DNA from 3 places in the Azospirillum sp. HJ39 genome. Region 2 is predicted to be linked to each of the others. Evidence: predicted binding sites of a transcription regulator. Region 2 holds the regulator's gene; each other region holds the start of a gene.
What was found. The regulator LexA, encoded in region 2, represses DNA repair genes until DNA is damaged. The targets are predictions, from matches to a motif close to ATGTTCTANTTTGGTTC.
Positions count from the first base shown of each region.

Region 1: a site for LexA is predicted at 1,724-1,740, ahead of ABMY26_RS27155 (ImuA family protein). Genes of this name have one in related genera too.
Region 3: a site for LexA is predicted at 1,526-1,542, ahead of ABMY26_RS33870 (ImuA family protein). Genes of this name have one in related genera too.

Region 1 covers NZ_CP167911.1:2,898,108-2,905,281, reverse strand. The annotation lists gene ABMY26_RS27165 (EF-hand domain-containing protein) at 47-871, opposite strand; gene ABMY26_RS27160 (SH3 domain-containing protein) at 1,201-1,641, shown strand; gene ABMY26_RS27155 (ImuA family protein) at 1,765-2,658, shown strand; gene ABMY26_RS27150 (hypothetical protein) at 2,666-2,836, opposite strand; gene ABMY26_RS27145 (tRNA-uridine aminocarboxypropyltransferase) at 3,186-3,893, shown strand; gene ABMY26_RS27140 (tyrosine phosphatase family protein) at 4,238-4,816, shown strand; gene ABMY26_RS27135 (hypothetical protein) at 4,843-5,022, opposite strand; gene ABMY26_RS27130 (methyl-accepting chemotaxis protein) at 5,128-7,174, opposite strand, start outside.
Region 2 covers NZ_CP167911.1:1,708,388-1,715,561, reverse strand. The annotation lists gene gltX (glutamate--tRNA ligase) at 1-397, opposite strand, end outside; gene ABMY26_RS21365 (ComEC/Rec2 family competence protein) at 554-2,716, shown strand; gene lexA (transcriptional repressor LexA) at 2,780-3,496, opposite strand; gene uvrB (excinuclease ABC subunit UvrB) at 3,732-5,873, shown strand; gene ABMY26_RS21350 (lytic transglycosylase domain-containing protein) at 5,968-6,855, shown strand; gene ABMY26_RS21345 (alpha/beta fold hydrolase) at 6,890-7,174, shown strand, end outside.
Region 3 covers NZ_CP167913.1:530,886-538,059, reverse strand. The annotation lists gene ABMY26_RS33875 (MucR family transcriptional regulator) at 706-1,173, shown strand; gene ABMY26_RS33870 (ImuA family protein) at 1,570-2,367, shown strand; gene ABMY26_RS33865 (DNA polymerase Y family protein) at 2,255-3,832, shown strand; gene ABMY26_RS33860 (error-prone DNA polymerase) at 3,829-7,089, shown strand.

The sequences.
Region 1 (7,174 bases), 1.2 Mb from region 2:
ACCCGCCGACCGCCTTTCCCCGTGCCGCGCATCCGAACCCACAAGGCTACGCGGCAACCTCGTTGATGCCCTGCATCAATGTCCGCAGCATGTCGCCGCTGAGGCGGTTGGAGGTCACGCCGCCCGTCTGCTGCTGCGTGTTCCCGCCATAGGCAGCCCTCTTCTCCTCTTCCGAGACATAGCCGTCCTGGTTGGTGTCCAGCGGGTCGTAGCTGGTCGTGCCGCCCGCAGCCGCCGTGCCGCCCGAGGCCGACGACGACGAGGATGTCGAAGAGGACGTGGTCGACGTGGCGGCGGCGGTGGACTCGCTGTCCGAAGCCGCGGCCGTCCCGCTGTCGTTGGCGGGCGGCGGCGGGGGCGGCGGACGGTTGGCGTCGGCCTCTTCCAGCGCGCTGGTCAGCTCGTCTTCCGAGATCGATCCGTCCTCGTCACTGTCGAGGCTGCTGAACAGCGACGAGGCGTCGGTGTCGGTCTGCCCTGCGGAGGTCAGGGCGGAGGACAGTTCGTCCGCGCCGATGCCGCCGCTGCTGTCGCTGTCCAGGCTGGAATAGAGGTTCTGCGCGAACTGCTGCTGCATCGCGCCCGCCTGCTCCTGTGCCGCCAGCAGGGCGCTGCCGCTGCCATAGTCGAACTGGCTGGAGAAGGAACTGAACTCCGTCGCGTTGAGCGACCCGTCCTTGTCGCTGTCCAGGCTGCCGACCAGACTGTCGACCGCCGAGGAGAGCTTGGAACTGTCGGACGAGGCCGAAGTGCCTTCGAGCGCGCTCAGCAGTTCGTCCTTGGACAGCGACGAATCGCTGTTGGCATCCGCCTTGGAGAAGAATTTCTGGAGCGTCGCTGCGCTGCTGGAACTGCCGAGGGAGGAAATCATGGCCGGATGTCCCCGTGAGGTGCGCGGTCGTTATGGACTGCCGTCTTGGCGCGGACGTCCTGCGACTGTCTCGGGCGTCTCGATGGTCAAGATACGCGGAGCCGGGGCGGAGTCCTGCGCGGGGCGGATGTGGAAAAGATCGGGTTTCCGGCAAATTTCCAGACCCGGGCCGCCCGTCCCAAAAAGCGCATGGCGACCCTGGTTGCGCTGCGGTGGCGAAGAGGTCCCCGCCTCCTGTATGGTCGCGCCGAAGGTCCGCGGCCTTTCCCCGGCCCCCTTCGGCCTTCTGCCAAGCACCGATCCCTTCAAGGTGAGCGATGATCCGGCGTGTGCGTACCCTTCCGCTGATGGTGGCCCTGACCGTGCTGGCGGTCCCCGGCTGCATGCCGTATCAGCGCATCCCCAATCCGCCGGCCGTGCGCACCGCACCCGACACCGGGACCGGGCTGGAGCCGATCTATGGGGAATGGCAGGTGGACAAGCCGACCCCGCTCCATGCGCAGCCTTCCGCCGGGTCGGGGGTCGTTGCCACGCTGGGGACCGGGCAGGCGGTGACCACGCTGGGCAGGGTGCGCAACAGCGACTGGGTCGCGGTGAAGGCCGGCGGCTCCACCGCCTATGTCCGGCTGCATCTGCTGAGCTTGAAGGGCAGCACGCCGCGCGGCAGCCGCGGTACCTCCACCACCCTGGCGAAGCCGGCCGACAATGCCGGCCCGACCATCAAGGCCGCCCCGCGCGGCAAGATCGGCGCCACCCCGATCGCCAATTGATCGGGCGCCAACCGATCCGGCCGCTTCCGGGCATCCAACGGGACAGGAGTCTCAGACTCCCCCTCGGCAAGGCTTCGTGATAGAACATATCAGGAACATATGCCTGTCGAGAGGAGCTGGGTCATGAGCCTGGTCATGCCTGCCCTGCCGCCTTCTTCCATCCCCGCGGAGGTTGCGCCGCGCGACCGTGCCGGTGTGCTGGCCGATCTGCGGGCGCGCATCCGGCGGATGGAAGGGGCGGGCGGGGAGGGGGGGCGGACCCTGTCGTTCGGAATCGGGTCGATCGACACCCATCTGCCCGATGGCGGCCTGCCGCTGGGCTGCCTGCATGCGGTGGCGTCGGAGGAACCGGGGGCGGGTACCGGCTTCGCCGCGGTCCTGCTGGCCCGGCTGGCGACGCCGAAGGCGCCGGCCTTGTGGATTCTGCGTGGGCGCGACCTCTATGCCCCCGGTCTGGCGGTCTATGGGCTGACGCCGGACCGGCTGCTGGCGGTGCGGGCGGTGCGGACGGCCGACGCGCTGTGGGCGATGGAGGAGGCGTTGCGCTGCTCCGCCCTGTCGGTGGTGCTGGGCGAATTGTCGGGGCTGAGCCTGACCGCGAGCCGTCGGCTGCAACTCGCCGCCGAGTCGTCGGGCGTGACCGGCCTCCTGCTGGATTTGGGCGCAGGGGGAGTATCGGGCAGTCGGGGGGATGGCCGGCGGCCGGAAGGGTTGAGCGCCGCCGTCACCCGTTGGCGTCTGGACACCGCACCCAGCCTGGATGAAGAGGATGATGCGTTCCCGCGCCCGGCCGGAGGCGGCCTGCCGGGATTGGGGGAGCCGCGCTGGACCGTCGCGCTGGAGCGCTGCCGGGGCGGCCGGCCGGGCCGCTGGACCCTCGCCTGGGATGGAGAGGGCTGGCACGAGGCCGGAGACGACCTCGGGCGGAGCGGCGAAGACCGGCGGATCCTTTGGCCGACGTCCGACAAGCGACATGATCCTGTGTCGGATCTCCGCCCGGCGGCTGCCGGCCGCTAGGAGCCGGTCAGTAGCTGGCGGCCCAGTCGGGTTCGCGGCGGGCCGGCTGTTCCGACCCCTCCGGGTCGGTCATCCAGCGCGGATCGTCCGCGTGAAGCGGCAGCTGGCGGGCGAATTCCGCGCTGTCGGCATCGCGGCGCTGCTTCAGCAGGCGGTCGGCAAGGTGGGCGGGCAGCATGGCAGGTCTCCTTCTGAGCGCCGGATGGCACCGTGGGGCAGCCTGACAAGGCCGTTCCCGAGCCCACCCGTCGTCCTGTTTGCCTGGATTATGGATACGCAAGTTCCAGGCCAGCTGTTAAACGCGTCACACGAGGTCCATGACACACGACTAACTCTCTACAAACGGTTTATACGAACACACTTGAACCCACATGAACTCGGATGACACGGGGGGGATCTGTCGTACGCGCCGTGGCGGCGACCGCATTCCGATCCGCGATCGTCGTCCTTAGTGTGAGATGTGTTTCCTTCCGCGCCGTTCCAACCCATATTCGCGGCCAATCCTCTTCAAGGAATGCGTACCTCCCATGCACAGTGCCCCCGCACCCGACCTCTGCCCGAACTGCCTGAAACCTGAGCACCTGTGCATTTGCGAGGCAGTTCAACCCATCGACAACGGCGTCTTCCTGCTGATCCTGCAGCACCCGCAGGAAAAGCGGGAGAATCTGGGCACCGCCCAGATCGCCCATCTGCAGTTCGCCAATTCGATGGTGAAGGTCGGGCTGAGCTGGCCGGGCCTGAAGCGCATCCTGGGGCGGGAGGTCGATCCCAAGCGCTGGGGCGTGCTCTATCTCGGCCCGGTGAAGGAGGGCGGCGGTCCGCGGCCGGAGGTGGCGGCGGTCGACCGGGACGGCGTGCCGCTGCGCGACAGCGCCCAGATCCTGGACGACCTGGAGGGCGTCATCGTCCTGGACGGCACCTGGAGCCAGGCCAAGACCCTGTGGTGGCGCAATGCGTGGCTGCTGAAATGCCGCCGCATCGTGCTGAACCCGCAGTTCCGCTCGCTCTACGGCCAGGCGCGCAAGGAGCCGCGGCGCGACAGCGTCTCCACCCTGGAGGCCGGGGCCTTCCTGCTGTCGCGGCTGGAGAGCGACAAGACGATCCTCGACACCGCGCTGAAGCCCTTCTCACTGCTGCTGAAGAAGCTGCGCCAGCCCCGCCCGCGTCCGGCACCGTCGGGCGACTCCGCCGGGGGCGAGGGGGACGGCGAGGAGACCGGCGGCGGCGAGGGCTGACCTCCTTCGGCGCACCTCCTTCGATCGGTGGCGCGGCTGCAACCAACCGGCGGCTGCGCCGTTGATGTGGGTGAGAGGCCGGTGCCGAACCGGCCGAAACACCGCGCAACATGGAAGGAGACGCGCCATGCGAGGCATTCTGCTGTGGCTGGTCGGTATCCCGATCCCCATCATCATCCTGCTGTACCTGTTCAACGTCTTCTGATCGCGGCTGCCGACGAATGATTGCCGACGAATGATTGCCGGCGAATGATCGTCTGCGAACGGTTGACGGGGGCGCGGCGCGGGGTGCCAAATGCGGCCCCATCCCCCGCGCTTCCCCCTGCAACCGGACGAGAGTAGAGATGGCCAGCGATTTCGTTCCCTTCGGCCTGACCGTCTGCGGTCTCAGCGAGCTCTGCAATTTCGGCGGCGGCAAGGTCAGCCATGTGCTGTCCATCCTCGACCCCGAGATCGCGGAGCCGAGCGACTTCGGCGATTACGGCGAGCATGAGCGGCTGGAGCTGCGTTTCCATGACGTGATCGAGCCGACCCGCGGCCAGATCGCGCCGGAGCGGGCCGACGTCGAACGCATCCTGGCCTTCGGCCGCGACCTGCTGGCCGACCCGGTGGACTGCCGCCACCTGCTGGTCCATTGCCATGCCGGGGTGTCGCGTTCCACCGCCGCGCTGACCATGATCCTGGCCCAGGCCCGGCCCGAGCGCCCGGCAGCCGACGCGGTGGCCGCCGTGGTCGCCATCCGCGACAAGACCTGGCCCAACCTGCGCATGATCGAATTCGCCGACGACATCCTCGGGCGCCGCGGCGAACTGGTCGCCGCCGTGCGCCGCCGCCATTTCACGCTGGGCAAGCAGCGGCCGGAGCTGGTCCAGTTCATGATCGACAACGGCCGCATCCGCGAAGTCGAGGATCTGATCGACTGAAAATCCTCCGTCGATTTTTCTTCGACTCAGCGCAGCGGCGCGGTCACCACGTCGACCGAGGTTTCGGCAACCGTGCCGGCGACATCCACCGCGGTGCCGGCGAGGCTGGCGACGCCGCTGGCCACGCCGGTAACGGCGCCGCAGCCGCCCAGCAGCAGCAGGGAAAGGCAGGGAAGAAGGTGGCGCAACGGGGACCGGCGGGACATGGAACGTGCTCCTGAAACGAAATCGGTGGGAATTGCAGCACGCAATTCCCACCGATTCGTTAATTCAGGCTTTTAGCGAAAAGGCCGGCTTCGCCGGGCGTCCGCTCAGAACTCCTTCCAATCGTCGTCGTCGCTGACGCTGTGCTTCAGCACCGGGACCGCCGCCGCACCGCCGCGCGCCGCGGCGTCCGGGCGTCCGGCCGGCTTTGCGGCGGTGGTGTGGCCCGTGCCGTTGCCGCGGGCGGCGGGCTTCGCCGCAGGCTTGGCGGCCGTGCCGCGGACCGGGGCCGGGGCGCGACGGGCCGGGGCGGCCTGCTGATGGGCGGTTGCCGTGGCCGTCGTCGGGCGCGGGGCGGCATAGCCGGCACCCACCGCCTGATCGAACTTGAAGAAGCCGACCAGCGACTTCAGGTCGCCGGCCTGTCCGCTCATCGCCTGGGCGGCGGCGGTCGTCTCCTCCACCAGGGCGGCGTTCTTCTGCGTCATCTCGTCCATGTTGGCGACGGTCGAGTTGATCTCGTCCAGCGCGGTCGCCTGCTCGGCCGAGGCGGACGCCATCTCGGCGATCAGGGTCGCCACCTGCTGCACGCCGGACACGATGCCATCCAGTGCCTGACCGGCCTTGCTGACCAGCTCGACCCCGTCCTTGACCTGGGCGTCGCTGTCCAGGATCAGGCCCTTGATCTCCTTCGACGCCTGGGCGGAGCGCTGGGCGAGCTGCCGCACCTCCTGCGCCACCACGGCGAAGCCGCGGCCGGCGTCGCCGGCCCGTGCCGCCTCGACCGCCGCGTTCAGTGCCAGCAGGTTGGTCTGGAAGGCGATCTCGTCGATGACGCCGATGATGTCGGTGATCTTGCGGCTCGATTCCTCGATGCGGCGCATCGCCTCGATCGCCGAATCGGCGACGCCGCCGCCGGATTCGGCGGAGCTGCGGGCCTGGGTCGCCATCACGTTGGCGCGCTGGGCGTTGTCGGCGTTGGAGCGCACCGTCGCCCCCAGCTGTTCCATGCTGGCCGCAGTTTCCTCCAGCGAGGAGGCCTGCTGCTCGGTCCGGTCGGCGAGGTCGGAGGAACCCAGCGACACCTCGGCGGCGGCGGCGGCGATGGTCTCCGCCGCCTGGGTGATCTGGCCGACGATGTCCGCCAGCCGGGTGGAGGTGGCGTTGACGTCGGTCTTCACCCGCTCGAAGGCGCCCTGGTAGTCGCGGTTGACGCGGCGGTTCAGGTCGCCCTGGGCCAGCGCGCTCAGCACCTCACCCAGGTCGGCGATGACCGATTCCACCGTGTCGGTCAGGCGGTTGATGCCCTCCGACATCGTCCTGTAGAAGCCGTCCTTGCCGCCCAGATCGATGCGGCGCTCCAGGTTGCCCTTCGACACCGCGTCGATCAGCGTGGCGATCTCCTCGCCGATGGCCTGTTCGCGGGCGCGCTGGGCCTCGGCGGCACGGCGTTCGGCCTCCAGCCGCTCGCGTTCCGCCTCGTCCATCCGCTTCTTCTCGACGGCGTTCTCCTTGAACACCAGCACCGCCTTGGCCATCAGGCCGATCTCGTCGCGGTTCTCCAGCGCCGGGACGTCGACGGTCAGGTTGCCAGCGGCCAGCTCGGTCATGGTCCCGGTCATGTCGACCACCGGGCGGACGATGGAGCGCGCGGTGACAAGCGCGATCAGGATGCCGATGGCGAAGGCGCCCACCGCCATGCCGATCAGCAGGGCGGAGGTGTTTTCCATATCCGCCTGCGCACCGGTCAGCGTGGCATTGCGCGCGTCGGCCTGCGAGGCGATGGTCTTGGTCACCAGATCGGCGAACTCCTCCGCCTCCTTGACCATGGTGACGAAGGCCAGCGTCTGGGCATCGCCGACCGCGGCGACCAGGCGGTTGAAGCCTTCAAGATAGCGGGTGGCGATCTGCACCGACTCCTCGGCGGAGCGCTTTTGCGCCGGGTCGGCCAGGCGCGTGGCGAGTGCGGCGGCCGACTTGATGAAGCCGTCCATGCGGGTGCGGACCTCCTCGACCGACTTCGGCGTCGGGTCGGTCAGGAAGCGCTGGGCGCTGAGACGGGCGAGGACCAGCAGTTCCAGCGACTGGCCGGCATGGGCGGCCGATTCGAAATCGCCGGCGGCGGTGGCGGTGGCGAGCACCTGCCCCAGCCCC
Region 2 (7,174 bases):
CGTCGGACTCCGGGCGGTCGCGCCAGCGGCCGTCATAGCGCATCGGCTGGCCGGCAGCCTTCTGGGCGGCGCGCATCTCCTCCAGTTCTTCCGGGCTGCAATAGCAACGATAAGCCTTGCCGGCGGCCAGCATCCGGTGCGCCACCTCGGCATGGCGGTCCTTCCGCCCGAACTGGCTCACCGCCTCGCCATCCCAATCCAGGCCCAGCCACTTCAGCCCGTCGAGGATGGCGTCGACCGCCGCCTCGGTAGACCGTTGCCGGTCGGTGTCTTCGATCCGCAGCAGGAAGGTGCCGCCCATCCGGCGGGCGTACAGCCAGTTGAACAGTGCGGTACGGCCGCCACCGATGTGAAGAAATCCGGTGGGCGACGGAGCGAAGCGGGTGACGACGGTCATCGGTCTCTCAATTTCCGGTTCGGCGCTGGTATGATGCGCCGGTGTAACGACACTGTGGTTTAACACAGCCACCCGGTTCGGAGGCAATGCGATGCGCGCATGGAGGATGGCGGAGAGGCTTGCGGGCGGCATTGCTGCGGTTGGAATCCGTTACCGGTGACGGCCGCGGGCTGGCCGGAGGAGGAGACCGATGGTCCGCCGTCATTCGGCGGGCGCTGGCGTCGTGCGCTGGCATGGATCCGAAGCCGACTCGCGGCGCTTGCGGAGGCGGAAAGCGAACGCTGGGTGCTGTGGTTGCCGGTCGCCTTCGGCGTGGGGGCGTCGCTCTATTTCGGGCTGATGCAGGAACCGCCCTGGTGGATCGGATTGGCCGCGGCGGGCGGTGCTGGAATTCTGCTGCTGATCGTGCGTCGCCGTTTCGTGCCGGCGGCGGTGACGGTGGCCCTGTTGACGATGGTGGGTGGATTCCTGGTAGCGCAGGGCCATGCGACGCGCGTGGCGGCGCCGGTATTGACCCGCGGCATAACGGCGGCGACCGTCACCGGACGGGTGATGGCGGTGGAGCGGCGACCGGGTGCGGTGCGGCTGACCCTGCATGCACCGTCGATCAGCCGGCTGGCGCCCGAGCAGACGCCGGCCGCCCTGCGCATCCGGTTGTCCGACCGTCACCCGCCGCCCGCTCCGGGATCGCTTGTGCGGTTGCGTGCGACCCTGTCGCCGCCACAGGCGCCGGCCGAACCCGGGGCCTTCGACTTCCAGCGCCGCGCCTGGTTCATGGGACTGGGAGGCGTCGGCTTCGCCACCAGCGCGGTCGAAGCCATCGAAGCGCCGCCGGTCACCGGATGGAGCACCGTTGCCCTTGTTTTCGAACGGGCACGCGGTGCCATCGCGGAGCGGGTTGCCGCCACCATCGGCGATCCGGTCGAGGCCAGCGTCACGACGGCCCTGCTGAACGGTGAGGAGTTCGGCATCCCCGAAGAGACGCTGGAAGACTTCCGCAACAGCGGGCTGGCGCATCTGCTGTCGATCTCCGGCCTGCATGTCGGGATCGCCGCCGGCATCCTGTTCTATGTGGTGCGGGCCTTGCTGGCGGCGGTGCCCTACATCGCGCTGCGCTGGCCGATCAAGAAGATCGCGGCGCTGTTCGGCATCCTGTCGGCGCTGGCCTATACCATGCTGGTCGGCGCGCCGCTGCCGACGGTGCGGTCGGTGCTGATGACCGGGCTGGTGATGGGAGCGATCATGCTGGACCGCGACCCGCTCAGCATGCGGCTGGTGGCATTCGCCGGGCTGGTCACCATTGCCCTGGATCCGGAAGGGATGCTCGGTCCTAGCTTCCAGATGTCCTTTGCGGCGGTGGTGGGGCTGATCGCCGCCTTTGAACGCGGCAGCCTGCGGCTGGCGGCGATACGGCGCGATTCCGGATGGCTTGTGCGCAGCCTGCTCTATGTCGGCGGCATTCTGCTGACCAGCGTGGTCGCCACGCTGGCGACCCTGCCGTTCTCGCTTTTCCATTTCCAGCAGATCGCCTTCTACGGCGTGCTGTCGAACCTGATCGCGATTCCCATCACGTCCTTCTGGGTCATGCCCTGGAGCCTGATCGCCTATGCGCTGATGCCCTTCGGGGCGGAGGCGCCGGCAGTGATTGCCATGAATTGGGGCGACCGGGCGGTGATCTGGACGGCGGAGCTGTTCGGCCGGTTGCCCTGGGCCTCCCTGACCGTGCCGGCGATGCCGGTGGAAGGATTCGCGGCGCTGGTGGCGGGCGGGCTGTGGCTCTGCATCTGGACGCGGCGCTGGCGCTGGCTCGGGCTGTTGCCCATCCTGGCCGGCCTCGCCTCGCCGGCACTGGTGACGCGGCCGGATGTGCTGGTCGCCGGGGACGGGGCGGTGGTGGCGGTGCGCATGCCGGACGGGCGTCTCAGCGCGTCGGGCAAGGGCGGCGGACGGACCGTCGAAACCTGGAGGGAGCGGGATGGTGACCGGACGGCGACCGATCCCTGGCCGGCGTCGGGCGGATGGGTCGGCGGCGCAGGAGGCCCGTCGCTGACGTGCGATGCCTGGGGCTGCCTGTACCGGCTGCGGAGGAAGATCATCGCCCTGCCGCGATTGGCGGATGCGCTGGACGAGGATTGCGGCGTCGCCGACGCGGTGGTGACGGCGGCGGTGGCGCGCGGCTGCCGGGCCGGACTGGTGATCGACCGTTGGGCGCTGCGGCATGGAGGCGCGCACACGCTGACGGTCACGGACGAGGGAATTCGGATCGAGACATCCGACGGTCGGCAGGGAGAGCGTCCCTGGTCGGGATCTGGGCGGTGAACCTGCGCATCCGGCCCTCCCCCGCCGAACGGGGGAGGGCCGGATGCGCATGATGACGAGCAGTCAGTACTTCCGTACCAACCCGACAAGCTTGCCCTGCACGCGGACACGGTCGGCACCGAAGATGCGGGTTTCATAGGCGGCGTTGGCCGGCTCCAGGGCAATGGTGTTGCCCTTGCGGCGCAGGCGCTTGAGCGTCACCTCGCCCTCGTCGACCAGAGCCACGACGATGGCGCCGTTGTCCGCCGCGTCGCAGCGCTGGATGATGACGGTATCGTGGTCGAGGATGCCGGCCTCCACCATCGAATCACCGGAGACCTCCAGGGCGTAATGGTCGCCGGCGGTAAGCATGGAAACCGGGATATCGACGAAGGCGCTGTTGTCGCGCAACGCCTCGATCGGCGTTCCGGCGGCTATGCGGCCGTAGAGCGGCAACTGCACCGTTTCCGGCGCGGCAGTCGGGGCGGGTAGAGCCACATCGCGGCCGACGAAGGCGAAATCGCCCCTGATGACGTTGGGATGGAATTTCGGCTTGGACGCCGTACGGGACCGGGCGGCATCCAGCCCCTCGGGCAGTCGCAGAACCTCGAGCGCGCGGGCGCGGTGAGGCAGGCGGCGGATGAAGCCGCGTTCCTCGAGGCCGGTGATGAGGCGGTGGATACCCGACTTCGATTTCAGGCCCAGGGCGTCCTTCATCTCGTCGAACGACGGCGAGACGCCGCCCTGGCCGAGCCGCTCGTGGATGAACAGCAGCAATTCGTGCTGCTTGCGCGTGAGCATGGATGCCTCCCGGCGGTCGCCAGACTGAAGATGGAACAAATACAAAACGTTGACCCGTGTTCTAGTTTGGTTCCCGCCGCGCGTCAAGCCCCCGTCATCCTCGCGGGACGGGAAATGGAACATTTAGCCACTCGTCTCAGGAATGGGATGCGGTCAAGGGCTCGACAGACGGCAGGGCGGCGGCCATATAATCGGTTCCTGTTCCGTACCTCCTTCCCGATCCGGATGCCGTCCCATGGCAAGCCCAGTCCTCTCCGCCATTCCCGCCAAGCCGCTCGCGAAGCTGGAAGCCGGGAAGCAATTCGTCCTCTCGTCGGACTTCACGCCGTCGGGCGACCAGCCGAACGCGATCGAGGAGCTGACCGCCGGTCTGCGCCAGGGTGAGCGCGATCAGGTCCTGCTGGGCGTCACCGGGTCGGGCAAGACCTTCACCATGGCGCATGTCATCCAGACGGTGCAGCGCCCGACGCTCGTCCTGGCGCCGAACAAGACGTTGGCGGCGCAGCTCTATGGCGAGATGAGATCCTTCTTTCCGAACAATGCGGTGGAGTATTTCGTCTCCTACTACGACTACTATCAGCCGGAAGCCTACGTCCCGCGCACCGATACCTACATCGAGAAGGAATCCTCGATCAACGAGCAGATCGACCGCATGCGCCACTCGGCGACGCGGGCGCTGCTGGAGCGCGACGACGTCATCATCGTCGCCTCGGTGTCCTGCATCTACGGCATCGGCTCGGTCGAGACCTATTCGGAAATGACGGTCGATTTGCGCAAGGGAGAGATTGTCTCCCAGCCCGAGTTGCTCCGCAAGCTGACCGAGCTGCAATACAAGCGCAACGACGCCGCCTTCGGCCGCGGCCTGTTCCGCGTGCGCGGCGACACGGTGGAGCTCTTCCCGGCCCATATGGAGGACCGGGCGTGGCGCATCTCGCTGTTCGGCGACGAGATCGAGGGCATCCACGAGATCGACCCGCTGACGGGCGAGAAGCTGGCGGCGCTGGAGGCGGTGCGTGTCTATCCGAACAGTCACTATGTGACGCCGAAGCCGACGCTGAACCAAGCGATTTCCCAGATCAAGAAGGACCTCAAGGACCGGTTGGAGGAGTTTGCCGCCGAGGGAAAGCTGCTGGAAGCCCAGCGGTTGGAGCAGCGCACCACCTTCGACATCGAGATGATGGCGGCCACCGGCTCCTGCGCCGGCATCGAGAATTATTCCCGCTATCTTACCGGCCGCGCCGCGGGCGACCCGCCGCCGACCCTGTTCGAATATCTGCCCAAGGACTCCCTGCTGATCGTCGACGAGAGCCACGTCATGGTGCCGCAGATCGGCGGCATGTACCGCGGCGACCTCGTGCGCAAGTCGACGCTGTCCGACTACGGTTTCCGCCTGCCCAGCGCCAAGGACAACCGGCCGCTTAAGTTCGAGGAATGGGAAGGGATGCGACCGCAGACCGTCTTCGTTTCCGCCACCCCAGGCCCGTGGGAGATGGAGCGCACCGGCGGCGTCTTCACAGAGCAGCTGGTCCGCCCGACCGGCCTGATCGACCCGCCGGTGATCATCCGTCCGACCGAAACCCAGGTCGACGACCTGATCGGCGAGTGCAAGGAGGTGGTCGCCAAGGGCTATCGCGTGCTGGTCACCACCCTGACCAAGAAGATGGCCGAGGCGCTGACCGAATACATGCACGAGGCGGGGCTGCGCGTCCGCTACATCCACTCCGACGTGGAGACGCTTGAGCGCATCGAGATCATCCGCGATCTGAGGCTCGGCGCTTATGACGTGCTGGTTGGCATCAACCTGCTGCGCGAGGGGCTGGACATCCCGGAATGCGCGCTGGTGGCGATCCTCGATGCAGACAAGGAAGGCTATCTGCGCTCGAAGACCTCGCTGATCCAGACCATCGGCCGTGCGGCGCGCAACATCGACGGACGGGCAATCCTCTACGCCGACAAGATCACCGACAGCATGAAATACGCCATCGACGAGACGGCGCGTCGCCGCGAGAAGCAAATGGCCTATAATCTTGAACACGGCATCACGCCGGAATCGGTCAAGAAGGCGATCGGCGACATCCTGGAAAGCGTGTTCGAGCGCGGCGACCATGTGACGGTGAAGACCGGGCTGAACGCCACCGAACTGGTCGGCCACAATCTCAAGACCGTCATCGCCGACCTGGAAAAGCGCATGCGTGCCGCCGCCGCCGACCTCGAATTCGAGGAGGCCGCACGGCTGCGCGACGAGCTGCGCCGGCTGGAGGCGATGGATCTCGGACTGGAGGCCCCCGGCAGCATCGGCATCAGCAGCGCCCGCCAGGGGCGCGGCATCCCGGAGGGCGCCCCGAAGAAGCAGGGCCGCCGCCGCCGCGGGCCATAAAGGCGGCTGGGGCTGCCGGCCTTGTCGGCGGCAGGGTGCATCACCATACTCCGGGCTCCCGCGGGATGACGCGGGGGCAGGAGGAGGGCAGGGGGTGCGGTTTCGTCGGGTCGTCATGGGATCGCTGGCAGCATCGGCGCTGTGGGGCGCCGGGCTGGGATCGGTGCCCATGGCTGCGGCAGCCGCTACCAAGCCCGCCGCGGTGGCTGAACTGCCTCTGCCCTCCCTGAAGATGAAATCCACCGACTGCGAATTGGCCGAGCAGGGCGACCCCAACGCGGCCTATCGGCTGGCCCGCCGCTACCTGTTCGGCAAGGGCGTGGCGAAGAACCGGCGGCTCGGCACCGCTTGGCTGCGGGCCGCCGCCTCGCGTGGGCATCCAGAGGCGCAGCGGCTTGTCAGCTATGTCCCTGGGCGCATGGGGCGCATCCGTCCCTGGTGCCGGCCCGGTGCCGCCCCGGTGCGCGAGGTCGGCCCGCCGCCGGCCGAGGTGGTGGCGCTGGTAAAATCCATCGCTCCGAAATACGGAGTCGACCCTGCGCTGGTGCTGGCGGTGATCCAGGCGGAAAGCGCCTTCCGGACCGACGCGGTGTCGCCGAAGGATGCGTCCGGGCTGATGCAGCTGATCCCCGACACGGCAGACCGCTTCGGCGTCGGCGACATCTTTGACCCGCGCGAGAACATCACCGGCGGGGTGAAGTACCTGCGCTGGCTGCTGGCCTATTTCCAGGGCGACGTGACGCTGGCGCTGGCCGGCTACAATGCCGGGGAGAAGGCGGTCGACCGTCACAAGGGCGTGCCGCCCTATGAGGAGACGCGCAATTACGTGCGCATCATCCGCCGCAGCTACGACGCCGTCCGCCACCCCTTCGACCGCTCGGCGGCAGAGCCGTCGCCGGCCCTGGCAGCCATCCGCGGGGCCTCGGCGGCGGATGTGGAGACGGAGTTGCCACGCACCGCCAAATCGCCGAAAAAGGGGTGACGGAAGCCCTTCCCGGAACAGGAGTATACCGCCCGTGCCGATGTCCGAACGCAGCGTCCTCGGCCTTAGTGCCGCCGGATTCCACAAGATCGCCTACACCCAATGGGGACGCGACGACGCTGTCCGGACCGCGGTCTGTGTCCATGGGTTGACCCGCAACGGCCGGGATTTCGACCGGCTGGCGCTGGCACTGGCCGACCGCTGGAGGATCGCCTGCCCCGACGTGGTGGGGCGCGGCCGCAGCGACTGGCTGCCGGTGCCGGCGCTCTACGGCTATCCGCAATATTGCGCCGACATGGTGGCGCTGATCGCCCGGATG
Region 3 (7,174 bases), on a different replicon from region 2:
TCGGCGCGGTCGCCCCTCCTGGCCTCTCGGCTGCCCTGTTCTGCGCCCTGCGAAATCAGCCCGTACCGTCGTCAGGCTAGACGCGCATTTGTGATTAGCTCAGATTTTCTCGTGCTTCTTCAGTCACTTAGTCAGAGAAAACCGGTAGAATCATTGACTCTAAAGGACTTCCGGGCGCCCTCGGCCCCGTGCCGGAGCGCAATACCAGCTTGCCGATGACATGATTCCCGGTCTGCCACGACCGCTCGGGGAGCACCCCCCAGGAAGCTGGCAATAATCCCATTCGACGGCTGGCGCGCGAATGCCCCGCCTGCCTTTCCTCTATGCCAAGGCATGTCCGACGGGACGCGGCCGACGGAGGGCCATGCAGCCTTGCCGTACTGGTTGAGGGGAGCACGATTTCGCAGGCTCCGGACCGAATGACGTGAACCGTTGACTGGGGCTACATCTGAGATAGGTGACGCATAGCCCCCCTACGGGACGGTATGTAGAGGTGTTCTGGGACGGCTTGCTCGGCATAATTCCAACCTATATTGTCCCGGGAAATATTCGCTTCCGCATCGGCAAATAACCTCTTGCGCTTCTCTGCGGGCTGACCGACCATAGTTACATAGACGGTCTATTGGGGTGGCCGGTGAGCGTAATCCACTGAACCCCTCGTAGCCGTCCATACTAGGCGCAAACTCTCAGTACGGGATATCGATCATGGACCAGATCAACGAGAACACGCCAGCGCCGGGCGATCTTCTGGAGATGACGTCGGCGATCGTCACCGCCTACGTCGGCAGCAACCACGTGCAGGTGCAGGAACTCCCGGACCTGGTGAAGGCCGTTCACGCCGCCCTTGCGGGGGTCGGCAAGCCGGAGCACCGCGAACCCGAAGCGCCGCTGACCCCGGCCGTCCCGGTTAGGCGATCCATCACGCCCGACTACATCGTCTGCCTCGAGGACGGCAAGAAGCTGAAGATGCTGAAGCGTCACCTGCGGTCGACCTACGGCATGTCACCCGACGAGTACCGGGCCAAATGGGGCCTGCCGTCGGATTACCCGATGGTGGCGCCGAACTACGCGGAGAGCCGCAGCAAGCTGGCACTCCAGATCGGCCTGGGACGCACGAACGGCCGGAGGCGTGGACGGGGTGTGGACGGTCAGCTGGATCAGGAAGCCGCCTGAATCATGGGAGGCCAGCCGTCGAAAAGGCGGCTGGCCTCCGGCACACGCAGGCCAAGGCCCGATCAACGCAGCCCGTCTACCCCGGTGCAATGCCCGAGTCGCTCGATACCCGGCAACCCGTCAGCGATGTTCCGCGCGCCCTCTTCGCCTTGCATCCCCGCGTCAGCTGGCTCCCCCGCATCCACCGTGGACGCCCGTTCACCGGCTTCCTGCTCGAGATCTGGCGGTTCGCGCCGGGATTCTGCTCCTGAAGCTGCCTCCATGTTCATCCCAGTGATACGGGGAAGCCTGACGCCGTTGCCTGAAATATGGACGACACAGGCTTGGCCTTGACTCATGTCCGTCTTATGAGGAACAAAAAGGGAACATAATCCTCCCCGGCCTGTCCTAAGAGACATGTATCCTGATCAGCCCCCTCGACCTGCCCTTCAGGACCTGCGTAACCGCATCCGCCAGTTGGAGCGCGGCGGGCAGCGCGTCAAGCGCGTGCTGCCGTTCGGGTTCGCTGAGGTCGACGATCGGCTGCCAAGCGGCGGGCTGGCGTTGGGGGCCATGCACGAGGTGGCCGAGGGCGGAGACCTGGGCGTGATCCACGCTGCGGCGGCCACCCTGTTCGTCGCAGGCATCCTGTCCAGGATGACGGGACCGGTGCTCTGGTGCCTGCGGGCATCGGACCTGTTCGCCCCGGCGCTCTCCCAGGTCGGCCTTAACCCAAACCGGGTCATTTACGCCGAAGCTCCGGACGAGAGGATGCTGCCTCTGCTGGTCGAGGAAGGCCTGCACCACCGCGGGCTGGCAGCCGTGGTCGGCGAGCTCGCCAAGCTGCCCATGGTGGCGTCCAGACGCATGCAGATCGCGGCGGAGCACTCTGGGGTCACAGCCATCATCCTGCGCCGGTGGCGCAGCCCAGCCGCGGCAGCAGCCGAGGTGGGCCAGCCTACGGCCGCCGTCACCCGTTGGCGGATCTCGGCCCTGCCATCCAGCCCGCTGCCAGCGCCGGGTATCGGCCGAAGGCGATGGCGGGTGGAACTGGTGAGGTGTCGTGGCGGTGGGACCGGTGAGTGGGACATGGAGGGCTGTGATGAGGAGGGTCGTCTCGGTCTACTTGCCAACCTGGCCGACGGATCGGCTTCGCGCCAGGGCACGCTCGTCGAAGAACCGCCGCGGCAGGCTGGGCTCCGGATCGGCGCCTGACGCCGACGAGCCGCCCGACAAGCCCTTCGTCATCGCGTCGACCGGCGCCCAGCGCGTCATCACGGCCGTGGACATGGCCGCCCACAGGCTCGGCCTGCGCCGGGGTATCCCGCTCGCCCATGCGCGGGCAATGGTGCCGGACCTAACGGTTGCCGATGCGGCGGATCCCGAGGCCGACGCCGAAGGACTGCACCAGCTGGCTCTGTGGGCGCTACGTTACAGCCCGATGGTTGCCGTGGACCCGCCGGACGGCCTGTGGATCGACATCACCGGCGCCAGCCATCTGGTCGGCGGCGAGCGCCCGCTGCTCGATGACCTGGTCGGCCGCCTCGCCGGAATGGGCGTCGCCTCACGGGCCGCGGTCGCCGGTACGCCGGGCGCCGCCAATGCCATCGCGCGCTTCGGCCACTGCCCGGTGTGTATAGTCGACGATGCGCTGGAGGTCGTGTCCACCCTGCCGCTGGCCGCCCTGCGGCTGCCGCCAGAGATGGCCATGGAACTACGACGCCTGGGCTTCGAGACCATCGGTGACCTGGAGGCAACACCTCGCGCGCCGCTGGCCCATCGGTTCGGCTCGCTGCCTGGCCGACGGCTGGACCAAGTCTTCGGCCGCATCGCTGAGCCGATTGTGCCTGTCGTCGCAACCGAAGCCGTCCAGGCGCGCCGCAGCCTGGTCGAACCCATCAGCACGGCTGAGGCACTCCAGGCCGTCATCGTGGCGCTGGTGACGGACCTCAGCGAGCAGCTGGAGCAACGGGGGCTGGGCGCCAGAACGCTGGACCTGCTCTGGCATCGGGTTGACGGCACGATGCAGGCCATCCGGGTCGGAACGGCCAAGCCGGTCCGCAGCGCGGCGCACCTCATCCGTCTGTTGGCCGAGCGTGTCGATAAGGTCGACCCTGGGTTCGGCATTGAGGCTGCCATCTTGACGGCCACGCTTGCCGAGCCCCTGACGGCCGAGGAGGTCGGCCGCCTGCTCGCCGCCGGAGCCGATCTCGTGCCGACCGATGACACGGCCTCCATTGCCGGGCTGGTGGATGTCCTAGGCAACCGAATCGGCCATAACCGGCTTTATCGGTGCGCACCGGTGGAGAGCGATGTCCCCGAGCGGTCGGTTATACGCATCCCGGCCCTGGCACCGCCGGTGCCGACTGGCTGGCCGACGCAATGGCCACGGCCGGGACGGCTTTTGTCGCCGCCGGAGCCCATCGAGACGCTGGCCCTGATGCCTGATCACCCGCCGATGGCCTTCACCTGGCGGGGCGTGCGACGGCTCATCAAGCGAGCCGACGGCCCAGAGCGCATCCATGGCGAATGGTGGCGACGAGATCGCGAGACGGCGGCCGCGCGCGACTACTACGCCGTCGAGGACCATGCAGGCGAGCGCTTCTGGCTCTACAGGTCCTGGGAAGGATCCCCGGACATCGGTCCGATGCGGTGGTTCATCCATGGGCTGTTCGGATGACCGGGGCGGATTGTCGTCCTGGCTCCTCGAGCGCTGCATACGCGGAGCTCCAGGTGACCACCCACTTCAGCTTCCTGCGCGGCGCCTCATCCCCGGAGGAGTTGTTCGCGCAGGCCTCGGCTTTGGGCATCCCGGCACTCGGCATCGTCGACCGGCACTCGCTGGCGGGCATCGTGCGCGCCTATGAAGCGTCCCGGCAGACCGGCGTGCGGCTGGTGGTCGGCTGCCGGGTCGATCTGACCGACGGCACGGCCCTGCTGCTGTTCCCAATGAACAGGGCTGGCTATGGACGTCTCTGCCGCCTGTTGACCGTCGGCAAGGCCCGGGCTGGCAAAGGAGCCTGCGAACTCACCTGGGAGGATCTCCCCGGATGGGCTGAGGGATTGCTTGCTATCCTGGTGCCGGACAATGCGGATGAGCACTGCGCCCGGCAGCTGGAGCGCCTGCGCCGGATCTATCCCGGCCGCTGCTACATGGCGCTGACGCTCCGACGGCGGCCGGGAGATGCCATGCGCCTGCATCTTCTGACGGCAATGGCGGCCGCGCAGCGCGTGCCGACGGTGGCGACCAACGACGTCCTGTATCACGCGCCGGAGCGCCGGATCATGCAGGACGTCGTCACCTGCATCCGCGAGGGATGCACCATCGACGATGCCGGGTTCAAGAAGGAGCGCTTCGCCGACCGCCACCTCAAGCCACCAGCCGAGATGGCGCGCCTGTTCGCCAAATACCCGGAGGCGGTGGCTCGCACGCTGGAGATCGTCGACCGCTGCCGCCTCTGCCTGTCCGAACTCCAGTACCAATATCCCGAGGAGGTCTGTTCGCCCGGCCTGACGGCGCAGCAGTCGTTGGAGCAGCTGACCTGGTCGGCCGTTGCCGACCGCTATCCCGATGGCGTGCCGGAGAAGGTCCAGGCGGTGCTCCGGCATGAGTTGCGGCTCATCGGCCAGCTGGGATACTCGCCCTACTTCCTGACCGTCCACAGCATCGTCCGGTTCGCCCGGTCGCGCAGCATCCTGTGCCAGGGGCGGGGCTCGGCGGCGAACTCGGCCGTCTGCTATGTTCTGGGCATCACCAGCATCGATCCCGAGCGCCACAACCTCCTCTTCGAACGCTTCGTATCGGCCGAACGCAGAGAGCCGCCCGACATCGACGTCGACTTCGAGCACGATCGCCGCGAGATCGTGATCCAATGGATCTACGAGACCTACGGAAGGCACCGTGCCGCCCTGACCGCCGTGGTCAGCCGGTACCGGGCTCGTGGCGCCATCCGCGACGTCGGCAAGGTCATCGGGCTCACCGAGGACGTCACGGCCGCGCTGGCCGGACAGATATGGGCCTGGTCCGATGAAGGCGTCGACGAGCAGCACGCGGCCGAACTGAAGCTGAACCTGGAGGACCGGCGTCTCAGGCTGACCCTGGAGCTTGCCCGGCAGCTGATGGGCACACCACGGCACCTGTCGCAGCACCCGGGCGGTTTCGTGTTGACCCAAGACAGGCTCGACGAACTCGTTCCTATCGAGCCCGCCGCCATGGAGGACCGGCAGGTTATCGAATGGGACAAGGACGACATCGACGTCCTCCGCATCATGAAGGTCGACGTTCTCGGGCTCGGCATGCTTGGCTGCATGCGCAGGGCCTTCGAACTCCTGGAGGAGCACAAGGGCATCCGCATGGACTTGGCAGGAATCCCGGCCGAGGACCCGGCGACCTACGCGATGATCCGGCGGGCCGACACATTGGGCGTCTTCCAGATCGAATCCCGGGCTCAGATGGCCATGCTGCCGCGGATTAAGCCGGAGACCTTCTATGACTTGGTCATCGAGGTAGCCATCGTCCGACCTGGCCCGAACCAGGGCGACATGGTGCATCCGTACCTGCGCCGTCGCGAGGGACTGGAGCCGGTGGAATACCCGAAGCCCGAACTCGAGGCCGTGCTGGGGCCGACGCTGGGGGTGCCGCTTTTCCAGGAGCAGGCGATGCGGGTTGCCATCGAATGCGCGGGCTTCACCCCCGGCGAAGCCGACAAGTTGCGCAAGTCGATGGCCACCTTCAAGTTCACTGGCGGCGTCTCGGCCTTCCGCGACAAGCTGGTCAACGGCATGGTGGCGCGCGGGTACACCCAGGAGTTCGCGGAGGGTACCTTCAAGCAGCTGGAGGGCTTCGGCAGCTACGGCTTCCCGGAAAGCCACGCGGCCTCCTTCGCCCTGATCGCCTACGCCAGCAGCTGGATGAAATGCCACCATCCCGAGGTGTTCGCCTGCGCCCTGCTGAACGCGCAGCCCATGGGATTTTACGCGCCTGCCCAGATTGTCCGGGATGCGCGCGAGCATGGTGTTGAGATCCGGCCGGTCGACATCAACGCCTCACGCTGGGACTGCATCTTGGAGCCGATGGTGGACGGCAGACTAGCTGTCCGGCTCGGCTTCAGGATGGTCAAGGGGCTGGCCAACGCCGCCGCGGCCGGGATCGTCGCCGCCCGCGAGGATCGGCCTTATGGCAGCGTCGAGGACCTGTGGCGCCGGGCAGGTGTGCCGGTGGCGGCTCTTCGCCAGTTGGCGGCCGCCGATGCCTTCGCAGGCCTTGGCCTGAGGCGCCGGGAAGCGGTTTGGGCCATCCGGGCGCTCCGGGATGAAGCCCTGCCGCTCTTCGCGGCCGCCGGGGCCGAGCGGGAGGCCGATGAGCCGGAGGTCGCCCTCAGGCCCATGAGCGCGGGCAGCGAGGTGGTAGAGGACTACTCGACGACGGGCTTGAGCCTGCGCAGCCATCCGCTGTCGTTCCTGCGCCAGGATCTCCGCCGCCAGGGCATCATTCCCTGCACCGACCTCGCTCGCACGCGCGACGGACGCCGGGTCACGGTGTCCGGCTTGGTGCTGGTCAGGCAGCGGCCGGGAAGCGCCAATGGGGTTCTGTTCGTGACGATCGAGGACGAGACGGGCGTCGCCAACGTCATCATCTGGCGACAGCTGTTCGAGCAACAGCGCCGTGTCGTCCTGGGCGCCAGCATGATGGCGGTGAAGGGCCGCGTGCAGGTCGAGGGCGAGGTCATCCACCTGATTGCTGAACGGTTGACCGACCAGACGGACCTGCTGCGGTCCATCGGCAACCGAGGGGAACCGATGCCGCTGAAACAGTGCCGGACTGATGAGGTTGGAATGGTCGCGGCTAAGCCGCAGATGCCGCAGGCAAAGGAAATGTACGACCCCAACCTGCGGCTCGGGTCCGGTATCAAGCCACAGACGAGGGATTTTCGATAGGAGCCTCTCCTGACCCTTCATCGTTTAAGGCATCCACTCCATGAACCACATGGCAGCTTAGACGGGCATCGGTTTGGACCGGGCG